Regions from separate parts of the Bacillus luti genome, predicted to be linked through region 2. Evidence: riboswitches for the same ligand, from Rfam matches in the RefSeq annotation. Region 2 holds a riboswitch; each other region holds the start of a gene.
What was found. Region 2 has a riboswitch for S-adenosylmethionine ahead of EUC40_RS20825 (LLM class flavin-dependent oxidoreductase). Riboswitches for the same ligand answer to the same signal wherever they lie in the genome.

Region 1 (4,998 bases), 680 kb from region 2:
ATAAAGTAATGAGCTATGTTGCAATTGGTAAAGAAGAAGGTAGAATCTTAACAGGTGGCGAAGGAGACGATTCTAAAGGCTGGTTCATCCAACCAACAATCGTTGCTGACGTTGCAGAAGATGCTCGCTTAATGAAAGAAGAAATCTTCGGACCAGTAGTAGCATTCTGTAAAGCAAAAGACTTTGATCATGCACTTGCAATTGCAAACAATACAGAATACGGTTTAACAGGTGCTGTTGTTACTAACAACCGTGACCATATTGAAAAAGCACGTGAAGACTTCCACGTAGGTAACTTATACTTCAACCGTGGATGTACTGGTGCAATCGTAGGTTACCAACCATTCGGTGGCTTTAATATGTCTGGTACAGACTCTAAAGCTGGTGGCCCTGACTACTTAGCACTTCACATGCAAGCAAAAACTACTTCTGAAACTTTATAAGAAATAGTAGAAGAGATCTTCGCAGTCTGCGAAGATCTCTTTTTTTTGAAAAACTTTTTATATGTGGATTAAGATAGATATCAGTAGAAAAACTAATTAAGTAATAAGGTTTATTTCAGTAAAATAAGGTATATTATATTTGTTGAATAGATTCTCTTTAAAGAGAAGAAAAGTAGGTGAACAAAGTGGGAAAATATCAATTAGATTACAAAGGCCAGGTAGCTGTTGCAAAGTTTCATGAAAAACAGACGCCTGTCAAATTTGATAAAAAGCAGCAAATTGAAAAATTGCGTGCGGAGTATTTGAAAAAGAAACAAGAACAAACAGATAAGTAATAGGAAAGACTAGTCAATTTGAATCAGAATCAATTACCACATATTACCGTTTGTTAAGTGGAACTAGCTAAACCCTATTAATAGCGGGATAAACATGTAAATAGAAACAAAACAACGAGAAAAGTTGACTCATTAGTCACATTTTTTAGTATTCATTTTAAGGATTTCCTGTATAATACAATTTGAAAGAAAATCTATGGTTTGACAAGAAACACTCTTTTCGGTTTTGCTCACTGAAGAGAGTGTTTTTTTGTAGCTAAAAACTCCTCTGTACTCATTACATTTGCATATACGCCATTTAAACTAGCTAAAATTGTATTATGAATATAAACGGCTGGTATAGTAGCGTTTTTAAAAGAAAGATCTTTTGTAGCACAAGCATCATGTATAACAGTACATTGCAAGCCGAAATCAAAGGCAGCCCTTACGGTAGCATCAATACACATATGGGTCATCATCCCACATATGACGACGTGTTTAATGTCTAAACGTTGTAATTGCTCTAGAAGATTCGTTTCTCGAAAGCTATTTGGATAGTGCTTGAGTATAACCGTTTCTTCTCTAAGCGGACGAACATTTTCGTGAATATGTACACCTTCTGTATTTGGTAGAAAAAAAGTAGCGTCATCTTTTATAGCTACATGTTGGATATGAAAAATAGGTTTGTTGTCCTTTCTAAAGTACTGGAGCAGTTGACTAGCATATTCACTTGCTTCTACTGGATTACGCAATTCCATCTTTCCATGTGGAAAATAATCATTTTGAATATCAACGAGTAAAAGAGCTGTTTTCATATATTTATCTTCCTCCAAGTTTCATATTCAAATAATGTTATTCAATTCGTAGAGAAGATTATCCTTTTTAAAAATATGCGAAGAGGGAATTTTACATAACTTTTAAAATTGATATTTTATAATCTAAAAATTTTAATAAAGAAATAATTAATATTTTTCTAAAAAATATGTTGACTCCCATTATTCTGAGTTCTATAATGAGAATTAATTAAACGACAATTAAATCGATACATTCTTATCCAGAGAGGTGGAGGGACTGGCCCTACGATACCTCAGCAACGGGTTTTTAAATACCGTGCTAACTCCAGCAAGCCTTTATAGGCTTGGAAGATGAGAAGATGTGACCGAGTACATATAAGTGCTCTCCTTCTTATCTTTATGGTTGATAAGAAGGAGAGCACTTTTTATTTTACCTCGAAAGCTCTACTTCAAGTTTTTACAGCATATAGGAGGGAAGAAAATGATTTCTTTTAACAACGTAAGTAAAGTGTATGAATCAGGTGGGCAATCTGTTCATGCGGTGGAGGATGTAACGTTATCCGTTGAGAAAGGTGAAATTTTTGGCATTATCGGTTTTAGTGGCGCTGGAAAGAGTACATTGTTACGCTTAGTAAATATGTTAGAGAGACCGACGGCAGGAACGATTTCGATAGATGATAAAGATATTACATCATTATCGACGAAAGATTTACGGAAGCTAAGACAGAGAATCGGAATGATTTTTCAAAGTTTTAATTTATTTAATTCAAGAACAGTGTTTGGGAACATTGCTTACCCATTAAAGTTAGCGAAAGTACCAAAGAATGAAATAAAAGAAAGAGTAAATGAACTGTTGAAGTTTGTAGGATTAGAAGATAAAGCAAACTATTATCCAGAGCAATTATCGGGTGGACAAAAGCAACGTGTTGGGATTGCAAGAGCGCTGGCGACATCACCAGATATCCTTATATGTGATGAGGCAACATCAGCTTTAGACCCAGAAACAACGACAGAGATTTTGAACTTATTAAAGAAGGTAAATAGAGAGTACAATTTAACAATTCTTCTTATTACACATGAAATGCACGTTGTGAAAGAAATTTGTCACCGTGTAGCTGTGATGGAAAAAGGAAAAGTAATTGAAGAAGGAAAACTGTTTGACGTGTTCACACAACCAAAAACAAAAACGACTCAAAACTTTGTACGTTCTGTTATTAATGATCATTTACCAGAAAGTGTTCTAGCGAAAATTCAAAATGGTGGACAGATTTACCGCTTAACTTTTACTGGTGAGGAGACAGGACAGCCTGTACTATCTTATATCGCAAAAAACTATAACGTTGATGTAAATGTACTGTACGGAAATATTATTGAACTTCAAAATGTGCTATTTGGAAATCTTCTTGTAGAGCTGCAAGGTGAGCAGAAGGAAATCCAAAAAGCATTACAACATCTAAGACTGCAAGTGCAGCTTAAGGAGGTAGAAGCTCATGCGAGTTGATTGGAGTATATTTTGGCCTCGTATATTAGATGCGACGGGGGATACCCTCTTAATGGTAATTGTAACCCTTATATTCGCTACAATTCTCGGTATACCTCTAGGTTTACTTTTATATGTAACGCGTAAAGGAAACTTTTTAGAGAATAAATGGGTCTTTTCAATTCTTAATGTCATTATTAATACAATTCGTCCAGTTCCATTTATTATCTTTTTAGTAGCTTTAAGTCCGCTAACAAGAAGTGTTATCGGAACGACAATTGGAACAGCAGCAGCGATCTTTCCAATGACGTTAGTTGCATCAATTGGTATTGCTAGAATGGTTGAAACAAACCTTGTTTCTGTTCCGAAAGGGGTAATTGAAGCAGCGCAAGCGATGGGTGCTTCACCACTTAGAATTGTTTTTGAAATTCTCGTGCCAGAAGCGTTAGCACCATTAATCTTAGGTGTCACGTTTATGACAGTTGGTCTAATTGAATTTTCAGCAGTTGCTGGGCTTGTCGGCGGTGGTGGCCTTGGCGACTTAGCAATGACATACGGTTATCAACGCTTTGATACATCAGTTATGTTCGTAACGGTTGTTCTACTTATTATTCTCGTACAGATAGCTCAAAATTTAGGAAACTACTTTGCGAAAGTCTTTTTACGCAGATCATAAAAAGGAAGAGGGGAAAAGAAAATGAAGAAAATTTTAGCATTTGCATTATCAGCGATTGTAGGGATTTCAGCGTTAAGCGGCTGCTCGGATGCAGGAGCAAAAGAGAAAACAGTTCGCATTGGTGTAACTGGAACGGATGGAAACGCTTGGGAAATTGTAAAGGGAAAAGCTGAAAAAGAAGGGATTAAAGTTAAACTGATTGAGTTCTCTGATTACACGACGCCAAACAAAGCGTTAGCTGATGGAGATATTGAACTAAACTCATTCCAGCATATTGCGTTCTTAGAACAATTTAAGAAGGAGCATAAGTTAGATATTACAGCTGTTGGTACAACGCAAATTGCACCAATGGGTTTATACTCTGAAAAACATAAGAAAGCAAATGAAATTCCAGATGGTTCAGAAATTGCGATTCCAAATGATCCAACGAACCAAGCACGTGCATTAAAACTTCTTGATGCAGCTGGGTTATTAAAGCTTAAAAAAGACTTTGGTCTATTTGGAGATCCAAGTGGTATCGCTGAAAATCCGAAGAAATTAAAAATTACACCGGTTATCGCACAGCAAACACCTCGTGTATTAAAAGATGTAGCAGCTTCAGTTATTAATAACGGTGTTGCTGGTCAAGCTGGATTAGATCCAGCGAAGGATCCAATTTTCTTAGAAGACCCAAAGAATGAAAATGCGAAGCCATATATTAATATTTTCGCAGCTCGTACGAAAGATAAAGATGATCCAACACTGAAAAAAGTAATTGAACTATATCATTCAAAAGAAGTAACAGATGCAATTAAGAAAGAAACAAATGATGGTTCTATTTCAGTAGATCTTTCACTCGATGAGCTTGAAAAAATCGTAAAATAATGATTGAGTTTAACGGACTGGCAGAAGGAACCCCTCCGCTGTTAGTTCGTTCAACATATAATCTACTTAACAAACAAAACAAACCCTAATTCTGTACCTTCCAATTTTGTATAACGTAGAATCCAATGTTTGTTAAGTAGAGTGATAGACCAGGAGTTTTCCTGGTCTTTTTTTATGAATGAAAGTAGCTAGCGAATAGTAAGGTAATCCAAATTATAACAGGATAAGAAAATAAACTGAAAGTGAGTGTAATTACGAATTTCTTTTTATGAATTAAGTAGTTTTGGGATAAAAAAAAGAAAATAGAAAAGATGACAATGAAAGCTGCGGATATTACGCCAGGGTTATAGGAACGGTAAATGAAAAACAAAATAATATGTTGAACAGAGTTGAAGAAAATTGCTCCTTGTATAAAAATAATCCAGTA
Region 2 (4,998 bases):
GCTCGTGGAAGTCCGATATAATTTCAAATTTTGTTGGCGTCTCTTTCTTACTCTCTTCTCCTACTGGGCAAAAAGCATCTTGAATCGAGCATGCATCTGCTGGACAAAGCTCGAATCCTTCTGATGTATCTACTTTAACTGCATATACAAACTGGCCGCCTACAAACTCACAACGTGTAATATATGGTTCTGGCGCTTCAATATATTGCTGGATTAAAGTAATTCCATCAATCGGTTCTTCAAACGCCGGACCGTCCAAATATTGTTCTAAAGCATTAATGGAATGAAACAGTTGAACACCAAGGCCTTTCCCTGCGCGGTTATGCTTTGTAATGAACGGTACTTCCCCTAACTCCCTTGCTGCTTTTACTATATGATCACGGCCAACAGCACCAATTGTTTTCGGCACTTGTATCCCAAATTTTCTTAATGCTGCATATTGATTTAATTTACTTACTTCAAGGCGTAACGCTCGAGACCCGTTAAATACTGTTCGCCCGTATCCCTCTAGCCAAGCAAGAACACCTTCAGTCAATTCAGGTGCATATCGATGTCCTCTCGTATGTGAAGAGGCACTCATGCGGCTATAAAAAACACCTTGGGGAGGCTCTTGTTCTAACGGAAGTGTTCCTTCATTTAAAAACCATTCCTCATACGGTAACTCCAGTTCTTCCAACCTTTTCACCAAATGATCCGTCCATTCCTTATTCTCATGTAATATGTAAATTTTACTCATTTGTAATCAATTCCTTTCTTTTTGCTTCAACTAATGGCATCACTTTTTCAGAAAATCGTTTCATCTCTTCAAGCTGTGGCGAAAATTGTAAAAGTAATAAAGTAACACCCACTTTTTCAAAAGCGAGTATCCTTTCTGCAATTTTCTCTGGTGTTCCAATTAAATTAGGACGTAACCCGCGATTAGATACAGAATAATCATTGAGCTTCACTTGCTGTTCCAAATGCGATTTACTAATAAAGTCTTGGTAACCCGCATAACCTAAAGCATCGTCTTTCACATCCGTTATGCGTCTCCATTCTTCTAGTGCCTCTTCTTCTGTATCACGACAAATGACGTAAGCCGCAAGCCCGAATGACTGTAATGGCTCCTCTGTGACTTTCTTTCTACGATTCTTCATATCTTCTATTTTCACAGATACTTCTTCCACTGTTCCCCCGTGCATTACATATGCATCCACGTGATTTACAATGACCTCTTTTCCTCTCTCACTCTCACCACCTGCATAAAGCTTAATGCCTTGTTTCTGCACCGGTTTTGGACTTAAATGTGTATGATGAAGCTCATAAAAGTCCCCTTTATAAGAAAACTCTTCTTCTTTCCAAAGTTCCTTCAAAATTGTTACAAATTCCTCTGTGCGATCATATCTTTCATCATGTGCGGTAAATACTCCGCCATACTGCCTCGCTTCTTCTTCCCACCATGCTGAAACTACATTCAATGTAAAACGGCCATTACTTAATTGATCAATATTCGCTGCCATTTTCGCTGTAACTGCTGGATTGTGAAAACCGGGTCTTACAGCTGTCATGATTTCTAATCGATCCGTTACTGCAGCAAGTGCTGCCGCAGTTGTCCACGCTTCTAAACTTGGTGCTGACACACCTTTTATATCATTTAAGTTTAATTCTGCAATAAGTGTTGTTGAAAAACCTAATTGCTCTGCCGCTTGCGCTGTTTGTTTTGCATACTCAAACGTAGGCGGCATAGATTCATCATCTACATTTCGAAGCCATCCCCCAAAAATCGGTAACCAAAAACCATACTCCACTACATACTCCCCCTTCATCTCTTAGCCATAAAAAAAGCTACTCTTATTCAAATAAGAGTAGCCTTCTTGACTAATTGAACCGCTCTTATCTTTCAGGTGTTTCTTCACCTGCAGGAATTGGCACCTTTCGTCTCACACGAGGTTGCCGAAGTTTCATAGGGCCCGTCCCTCCACTTCTCAACATAAGAATTGTTTGATTTTCATTCATTATAATCGTCAGAATAATAAAAATCAATTTTTAATACTTATTTTTCCGATACACATTAAACGATATGTGGGAAATCATATTGTTATAGAGATTTATAGGGGTATTATATTGTTTTACTTACGAATATATAAAGGGGTATGTTGTATCATGTCGAAAACATCATTTATAACTAAGTTGCTTTACTTCTACCGTAAAAATACACCAAAATAAATATCAACTTCAAGAGGTGTGAATACCATGAAAAATAAAAGATGTGACAATTGTGGTTCTACTAATTTTAAAGAGGGACGAGTTGGAAACGCCTATCATGCGTATGTTTGCGACGATGAACATAGTAGGTTCTTTTCAGGAGGAAAGAGTTCAAAACTATTAACCACATTTTGTTTAGAGTGCGGTGAAGTAAAATCTTTTAGAGTGGAAAAACCGGAGAAATTTAAAGAATAAAATACATTCAAGACCCTCAAATTCTGCTGTAAAGGATCTTCTTTCTCGTTTCGTGTAGCCTATTAAAACACTAAACACCTTTTGAATGCCCTCCATTGATTAAATTCTTTCCAAACATACAATTAAACAACGTGAATTCCATAGTTATTAGGAATTCACGTTGTTTTAGTTTTTTTATATCGCAATTTAACCCTTATACTATCGTTTTTCAATCGGTAGTTTAAATGTAAAAGTACTGCCTTCCCCTAATTTACTTTCAACGGTAATTTCTCCTCCGTGTAGTTCGACAATCCATTTTACCATCGACAATCCTAAACCTGTGTTTCCAATGTTTGAAGATGTTCGTGCTGCATCAACTCGATAGAAGCGTTCCCATATTTTCGTAATATGTTGCTCGCTGATGCCTATACCATTATCGGAAACTTTACCTATTATGTTTGTTCCATCACGGAACAGTTGTATATTCACACTACCATTCGCTTTGCCATAAGCAATCGCATTCGTTAGTAAATTCATTAATAAACGCATCATCAACGTTTGATCTGCTTTAATAAACAGGTCTTCCTCTATATTTGTTGTTATATCAATCGAGGCTTCTTGAACCATTAATGAAAGCTCTTCTACAACGATTTCCGTTAATTCACTCATATTGATACATTCAAATTGAAAAGTATCATGCTTTCCTTGGTCAACTCGTGCTAATAATAAAAGTTGCGAGATTAACGAGGACATTTTACTTGATTGCCTTAAAATCACTTCTAAAGATTCTTCCATTTCTTTCGGATTATTCCTCTGCGATAAGGCGTATTCGCATTGGGAAATAATAACAGATGTTGGCGTTCTTAATTCATGAGATGCGTCAGATGTAAATTGTTTTTCACTTTCGAATGACTTCTCCAATCGCTCAAACATGTTGTCAAAGGTTTGTGCTAAATGATAAATTTCGTCTTTCGATGAACCTTGTAAATTAATTCTCTTCGAAAGGTCTTTACCATCACCAATTTCACTGGCTGAATCACTCATTTGTTTCACAGGTCGAAACGCTCTTTGTGTAATAAAATATCCTCCCACTGCCGCAATGAGAATAAGTAATGGGAAAGAGATGAGTGTTACCACAATAAGCGTATTCATCGTTGATGATAATTGGTTCATCGTCATTATTCCACGAACCCAGACTTGCTCATCGCCGTCTGCATTATGGAGAAAATCATATACTATCCATTCTTTATTACCATTTTTAATAGTTCGTATTTCATCGGATTTAAGCGATACCTTTTTATTAAAGCCGGCCGGACTACTTCCTGCCAGTAGCTCACCTTGCTTACTATAAATGAGAAGATTTACTCCATCTTCTAAAGTTTCAAACTCATCGTCAATCTTTAACTGTCCATGCTTATATTTGATATCTTCAATGCTTTCTTTTACTGTGCTCTTTAATTGATTTTTCATATTAAAAAGTACAACTTTATCTGAAGAAGTTAAAATAAAAGCTAACACGAGTGCCATAATAATTACAACTAACCCCGTATACCAAAGGGTTACTCTCATTTTTATTGATAGTTTTTTCATGATTCTACTCGCAATACGTAACCAGTGCCTCGTACCGTATGAATTAACTTCGTTTCAAACTGGCTATCAATTTTTTTACGAAGGTATCGGACGTAAACATCAATAATATTCGAGCCGCCTTCATAGTCGTAATTCCACACATGTTGCTCAATCTTATCTCGTGTCAACACAACTTCTTTATTACGAATCATATATTCTAAAATAGCAAATTCTTTACTGGAAAGATTGATAACTTGGTCTCCCCTTGTTACTTTATGCATATTGCAATCCACCACTAGGTCAGCGATTTCAAACACATTAGATGTATTCCCTGTTTTTCTTCGCATTAACACTCGAATTCTTGCTAATAGTTCATCAAAAGCAAACGGCTTTACTAAATAATCGTCCGCACCTAAGTCGAGTCCTTTTACGCGATCATCAATTGTATCTTTAGCTGTAAGAAGCAAGACAGGAGTTGTATTATTGTCTGCGCGTAATCTTTGTAATACTTGTAAACCATCTATTCCGGGAATCATAATGTCAAGCACAATCAAGTCGTAAGTAGCCATACTTATATAATCCAAGGCATCTTCTCCACTCCCACATCCATCGACACTATAATGTTCTGCATGCAATCGTTTTACTAATATATTTTGTAAGTCTTGTTCATCTTCGACAATAAGAACTCGCATTAACATTCTCCTTTTCTTCTTATTAATATGTATCACTATAATTCCAAAACATTAAAGAAAGATTAGAAGCTATTTAATTATATCATTTTATTTTTTCACATTAATCTTCCTTTAATGTTTGTTCAGTAATATAAAGGCAAGGATAAGATGCTCAATTAAAGGGAGGAAAACATAGTGAGAAACTGGATGATAATTGGAGCAATGTCTTGTTTATTCTTAACAGCTTGTTCTACTCAACCTGATAACAATACAGAAGTACAACAATTAAAAGTCGAAAATGATAAATTACAAAAAGAGGTTGCTCAACTACAACAAGAAC
Region 3 (4,998 bases), 1.7 Mb from region 2:
GTTTTCGCAAGTTCGCCGCTTAATGCTGCTTGAATCATTGCACGAGTGTAACCTAAGTTCATACGCTTACCAACGCCGTATTCGCCACCAGTCCAGCCAGTGTTTACTAAGAATACTTTTGCGTCATATTTCTCGATTTTTTCACCAAGCATTTCAGCATAGCGAGATGCATCAAGTGGTAAGAATGGTGAACCGAAGCAAGTTGAGAATGTAGCTTGCGGAGATGTAACGCCGCGCTCTGTGCCTGCTAGTTTACTAGTGTAACCACTTAAGAAATGGTACATAGCTTGTTCTTTTGATAACTTACTGATTGGAGGCAATACGCCAGATGCATCAGCAGTTAAGAAAATAATTGTATTTGGATGTCCTGCAACACTTGGCAGTACGATATTGTCAATCGCATGCATAGGGTATGCAGCACGTGTATTTTCTGTTAAAGTAGTATCGTTGTAGTCTGCGATACGCGTTTGGTCATTAATGATAACGTTTTCTAAAACAGATCCAAATTTGATTGCATCAAAAATTTGTGGCTCTTTCTCGTGAGAAAGGTTTACGCATTTCGCATAGCAACCGCCTTCAATATTGAATACACCGTTATCAGACCATCCATGCTCGTCGTCACCGATTAATTTACGGTTTGGATCAGCAGACAATGTTGTTTTACCTGTTCCAGATAATCCGAAGAATAGTGCCACGTCGCCTTCTTCACCTACGTTTGCAGAGCAATGCATAGAAAGGATATCTTGTTCAGGTAGTAAGAAGTTCATAATAGAGAAAATTGATTTTTTCATTTCTCCAGCGTATTCTGTACCACCGATCAGTACGATACGTTTTTCGAATGAAACCATAATGAATGCTTCAGAATTTGTGCCGTCAATTGCTGGGTCTGCTTTGAAGTTCGGCGCAGAAACAATTGTAAATTCTGATTCATGAGTTGTTAATTCTTCTTCAGTTGGACGAATAAATAATTGGTGTACGAACAAATTATGCCATGCGTATTCGTTAACAACTTGAATTGGTAGGCGATAGTTGCGATCAGCGCCTGCAAATCCTTTGAAGATGAATAACTCTTCTTTTTCTTTTAAGTATTCTAATACTTTTGTATATAATTTATTAAAATGTTCTTCAGAAATCGGTTGGTTCACAGCTCCCCAAGCAATTTTGTCAGCAACCGATGCTTCTTTCACAATAAATTTATCTTTAGGAGAACGTCCTGTATATTTTCCAGTTGAAGCAGAAACGGCACCAGTCGAAGTTAATTTCCCTTCATTTCGCATTAATACTTTTTCCACTAATTGCGGAACACTTAGTTGAATCTGTGCATTGCTTCCGTTCAATAATTCATGTAAACCAATTTGGACATTCACAGTACTCATATTTATATACCATCCTTTTCATTTAATGAAATATTTCTCGTAATCCCCATCAATAGTATAACACAATTATATAAATAATGTATACTATTTCTTTATTTTTGTTTGTGTGAATGTATTAATTCCTTATTAATATTCCATTCTCTCTCTATTGAGAAAAACTTTCAGGAAAATGTGAATATTAATTGACAAATGAATATCATTTCTTTAGTATAGGTTGGGACGGATACTCTCTTATCCCGAGCTGGCGGAGGGACAGGCCCGATGAAGCCCAGCAACCTCATCTGTATTGGTAAATACAGGTGAATAGGTGCTAAAACCTGTGCGAGGCTACAGGTCTCGAACGATAAGAGCGAAGGGCAAAAAGCAGTATGCAAGTAGCAAATTAAACCTTTCCTCTATGTAAAGTGGGAAAGGTTTTTCTGTATGCTTGTGTGGGAGAATAAATGTATGTCGCAGTTTGTGGCAAATTAAGGATGAGTTCCGTACAATATATACAATTACTGTAGGGAGGTTTACCACATGACAAAAAAACGTCATCTGTTCACATCTGAGTCTGTAACTGAAGGACATCCAGATAAAATTTGTGACCAAATTTCTGATTCAATTTTAGATGCGATCTTATCAAAAGACGCAAATGCACGTGTAGCTTGTGAAACAACTGTAACAACTGGTTTAGTATTGGTAGCGGGGGAAATTACGACTTCTACTTACGTAGACATTCCGAAAATCGTTCGTGAAACAATTCAAGGCATTGGTTACACACGCGCAAAATACGGATTCGATGCAGAAACTTGTGCAGTTTTAACATCTATCGATGAGCAATCTGCTGACATCGCTATGGGTGTTGACCAAGCGCTAGAAGCACGCGAAGGTCAAATGACTGACGCTGAGATTGAGGCAATTGGTGCAGGAGACCAAGGTTTAATGTTTGGTTTCGCATGTAATGAGACACAAGAGTTAATGCCACTTCCAATCTCGCTTGCTCACAAATTAGCTCGCCGTTTAACTGAAGTACGTAAAGATGATACATTATCATACCTACGTCCGGATGGAAAAACGCAAGTTACAGTTGAGTATGATGAAAATGGTAAACCTGTACGTGTAGATACAATCGTAATTTCTACACAGCATCATCCAGATGTTACATGGGAAGAAATCGATCGCGATTTAAAAGAGCATGTAATTAAAGCTGTAGTTCCAGCAGAATTAATGGATGGAGAAACGAAATTCTTCATTAACCCAACTGGCCGCTTCGTAATTGGTGGACCACAAGGTGATGCTGGTTTAACAGGACGTAAAATCATCGTTGATACTTACGGTGGATACGCTCGCCACGGTGGCGGTGCATTCTCTGGTAAAGATGCAACGAAAGTTGACCGTTCAGCAGCATATGCAGCTCGTTATGTTGCGAAAAACATCGTAGCAGCTGGTCTTGCTGACAAAGCAGAAGTACAACTTGCATACGCAATCGGTGTAGCACAACCAGTATCAATTTCAGTTGATACATTCGGCACTGGTAAAGTATCTGAAGACGTATTAGTAGAACTAGTTCGTAACAACTTCGATCTTCGCCCAGCTGGTATTATTAAAATGCTAGACTTACGTCGCCCAATTTACAAACAAACAGCAGCTTACGGCCACTTCGGACGTACTGATGTAGATCTAACATGGGAACGTACAGACAAAGCTGCAGCTTTAAAAGAGCAAGCTGGTCTATAATATATGAAAAAAAGCTTTGCGCGGTGAGCGCAAAGCTTTTTTTATTTTATTTTACTTATTATTTGAATACATGAATGACAATGTACTTCTCCTTCTAGTTCAATATACTTTTTCATATTTGTCATTCCGCTTGCCGGAAAGGGCATATGAATCCATGCTTTTTCATACGTTTGTATTTCTTTTTGACATGATTTACAAAGGATTGGTTTCTTACGGAACATAGAAAATCAACCTTTCAGTTGGCGTGCTTTTCCGGCGCAAAAAGCACTGCATAGTAAAAATAGCGTTGCGAATATAATGCTCACTAATGTAGCGGATGGGATTGCCCCTTTTAGAGAAAAACCGACGGTGATGGAAGCGATAAATAAGAGGATGAATGTTGTTGTTAATTTTTTATAAATTTCCATAGTATGTAGACCTCCTTATTTAGAGATAGAACGTATAAAAATAAAATCTAATATATAGGCAAGTACGAGAGGAATTAATGTGCTAGTCAAATAGTAACGAATACCACCATCCGGCATAAGCACATACAATTTTAAAAAGTTTATATCAAATCCGTAAGCGATGCATTGAAACACGGATAAAATAATAAGGAATGGTATAATAGGTACATATCGTTTTATGTTATAAAACATAAAAAAACTCCTTTATATGGATAAATATACTTATATTGTATCATATTGAATTCTTTAATTTATACATAATTTTACAAAGTTAAATGAAAGGAAAGATGAAAAATGAGCGTAACCGAGCATAAAAAACAAGCGCCAAAAGAAGTGCGCTGCAAGATCGTAACGATTTCCGATACACGTACAGAAGAGACAGATAAGAGCGGACAACTATTACATGAATTGTTAAAAGAAGCAGGACATACAGTGACTTCTTATGAAATTGTAAAAGATGATAAAGAAAGCATTCAGCAAGCAGTGTTAGCTGGCTATCATAAGGAAGATGTAGATGTTGTATTAACGAATGGCGGTACTGGTATTACGAAGCGTGATGTCACAATTGAAGCGGTATCAGTTCTATTAGATAAAGAAATTGTCGGATTTGGTGAGTTGTTCCGCATGATTAGTTATTTAGAAGATATCGGAAGCAGCGCAATGTTAAGTAGAGCAATTGGCGGTACAATTGGGCGTAAAGTAGTCTTTTCAATGCCGGGATCTAGCGGAGCCGTTCGCCTTGCGATGAATAAATTAATTTTACCGGAATTAGGTCATATTACATTTGAGCTGCATCGCCAATGAGTAAGTGGGCTGGAATTGTATTAGCGGGCGGTATGTCGAGTAGATTCGGTGAACCGAAAGCGCTAGCGAGCTGGGGTGGGAGTACTTTTGTTGAGCATATTTTGAAAGTGATGACAACTGCGGTGCAAGAAGTTGTAGTCATTAGTCACTCCGATATAAAAGAGCGAGTAGAGCAACTCATACAAGTTCCTGTTATAGAAGATATTCCGCATTATAAAGGAAACGGCCCACTTGCTGGAATTGTATCAGGAATGGAATATATAGAAGCAGATTGGTATGCTATTATGCCTTGCGATGCGCCAAATGTTTCACAAGAATGGTTTCCCATTTTACTAGAGCAAACGAGTGATGAGTATGATGCGGTTGTGCCTATTATTAATGGAAGAAAACAGCCGCTACTTGCAGCGTATCATAACCGTGTGAAAGAGAAGATTTACACTTTACTTCAGGAAGAGAAAAGAAGTATGGGCCAGCTTTTATCACAATGCAATGTGAAATATATTGCTGGTGAAGATGTACAAGCGAATGCAGATTGGTTTATAAATGTGAATACGAAAGAAGAATATGCGCAGGTTCAAAAAAACCTTTCAAATGAATGAAAGGTTTTTTGATATACAGAAATTGGGGAACAATTACTGTATAAAGGTATGTGA

Region 1: another riboswitch for S-adenosylmethionine. It lies ahead of EUC40_RS24135 (methionine ABC transporter ATP-binding protein); the one in region 2 lies ahead of EUC40_RS20825 (LLM class flavin-dependent oxidoreductase).
Region 3: another riboswitch for S-adenosylmethionine. It lies ahead of metK (methionine adenosyltransferase); the one in region 2 lies ahead of EUC40_RS20825 (LLM class flavin-dependent oxidoreductase).

Annotation. Positions count from the first base shown of each region.
Region 1 covers NZ_CP040336.1:4,785,854-4,790,851, reverse strand. Annotated here, with positions in the region: gene pruA (L-glutamate gamma-semialdehyde dehydrogenase) at 1-443, shown strand, start outside; gene EUC40_RS27085 (hypothetical protein) at 629-778, shown strand; gene EUC40_RS24140 (cysteine hydrolase family protein) at 1,009-1,572, opposite strand; SAM riboswitch class I at 1,805-1,909, shown strand; gene EUC40_RS24135 (methionine ABC transporter ATP-binding protein) at 2,033-3,052, shown strand; gene EUC40_RS24130 (methionine ABC transporter permease) at 3,042-3,707, shown strand; gene EUC40_RS24125 (MetQ/NlpA family ABC transporter substrate-binding protein) at 3,729-4,571, shown strand; gene EUC40_RS24120 (HXXEE domain-containing protein) at 4,744-4,998, opposite strand, start outside.
Region 2 covers NZ_CP040336.1:4,106,944-4,111,941, forward strand. Annotated here, with positions in the region: gene EUC40_RS20820 (ATP-grasp domain-containing protein) at 1-736, opposite strand, end outside; gene EUC40_RS20825 (LLM class flavin-dependent oxidoreductase) at 729-1,787, opposite strand; SAM riboswitch class I at 1,870-1,976, opposite strand; gene EUC40_RS20830 (hypothetical protein) at 2,233-2,439, shown strand; gene EUC40_RS20835 (sensor histidine kinase) at 2,638-4,008, opposite strand; gene EUC40_RS20840 (response regulator transcription factor) at 4,005-4,679, opposite strand; gene EUC40_RS20845 (SadB/YajI family lipoprotein) at 4,854-4,998, shown strand, end outside.
Region 3 covers NZ_CP040336.1:606,404-611,401, forward strand. Annotated here, with positions in the region: gene pckA (phosphoenolpyruvate carboxykinase (ATP)) at 1-1,376, opposite strand, end outside; SAM riboswitch class I at 1,605-1,726, shown strand; gene metK (methionine adenosyltransferase) at 1,896-3,095, shown strand; gene EUC40_RS03160 (hypothetical protein) at 3,137-3,316, opposite strand; gene EUC40_RS03165 (hypothetical protein) at 3,323-3,502, opposite strand; gene EUC40_RS03170 (hypothetical protein) at 3,518-3,733, opposite strand; gene EUC40_RS03175 (MogA/MoaB family molybdenum cofactor biosynthesis protein) at 3,836-4,345, shown strand; gene EUC40_RS03180 (molybdenum cofactor guanylyltransferase) at 4,342-4,944, shown strand.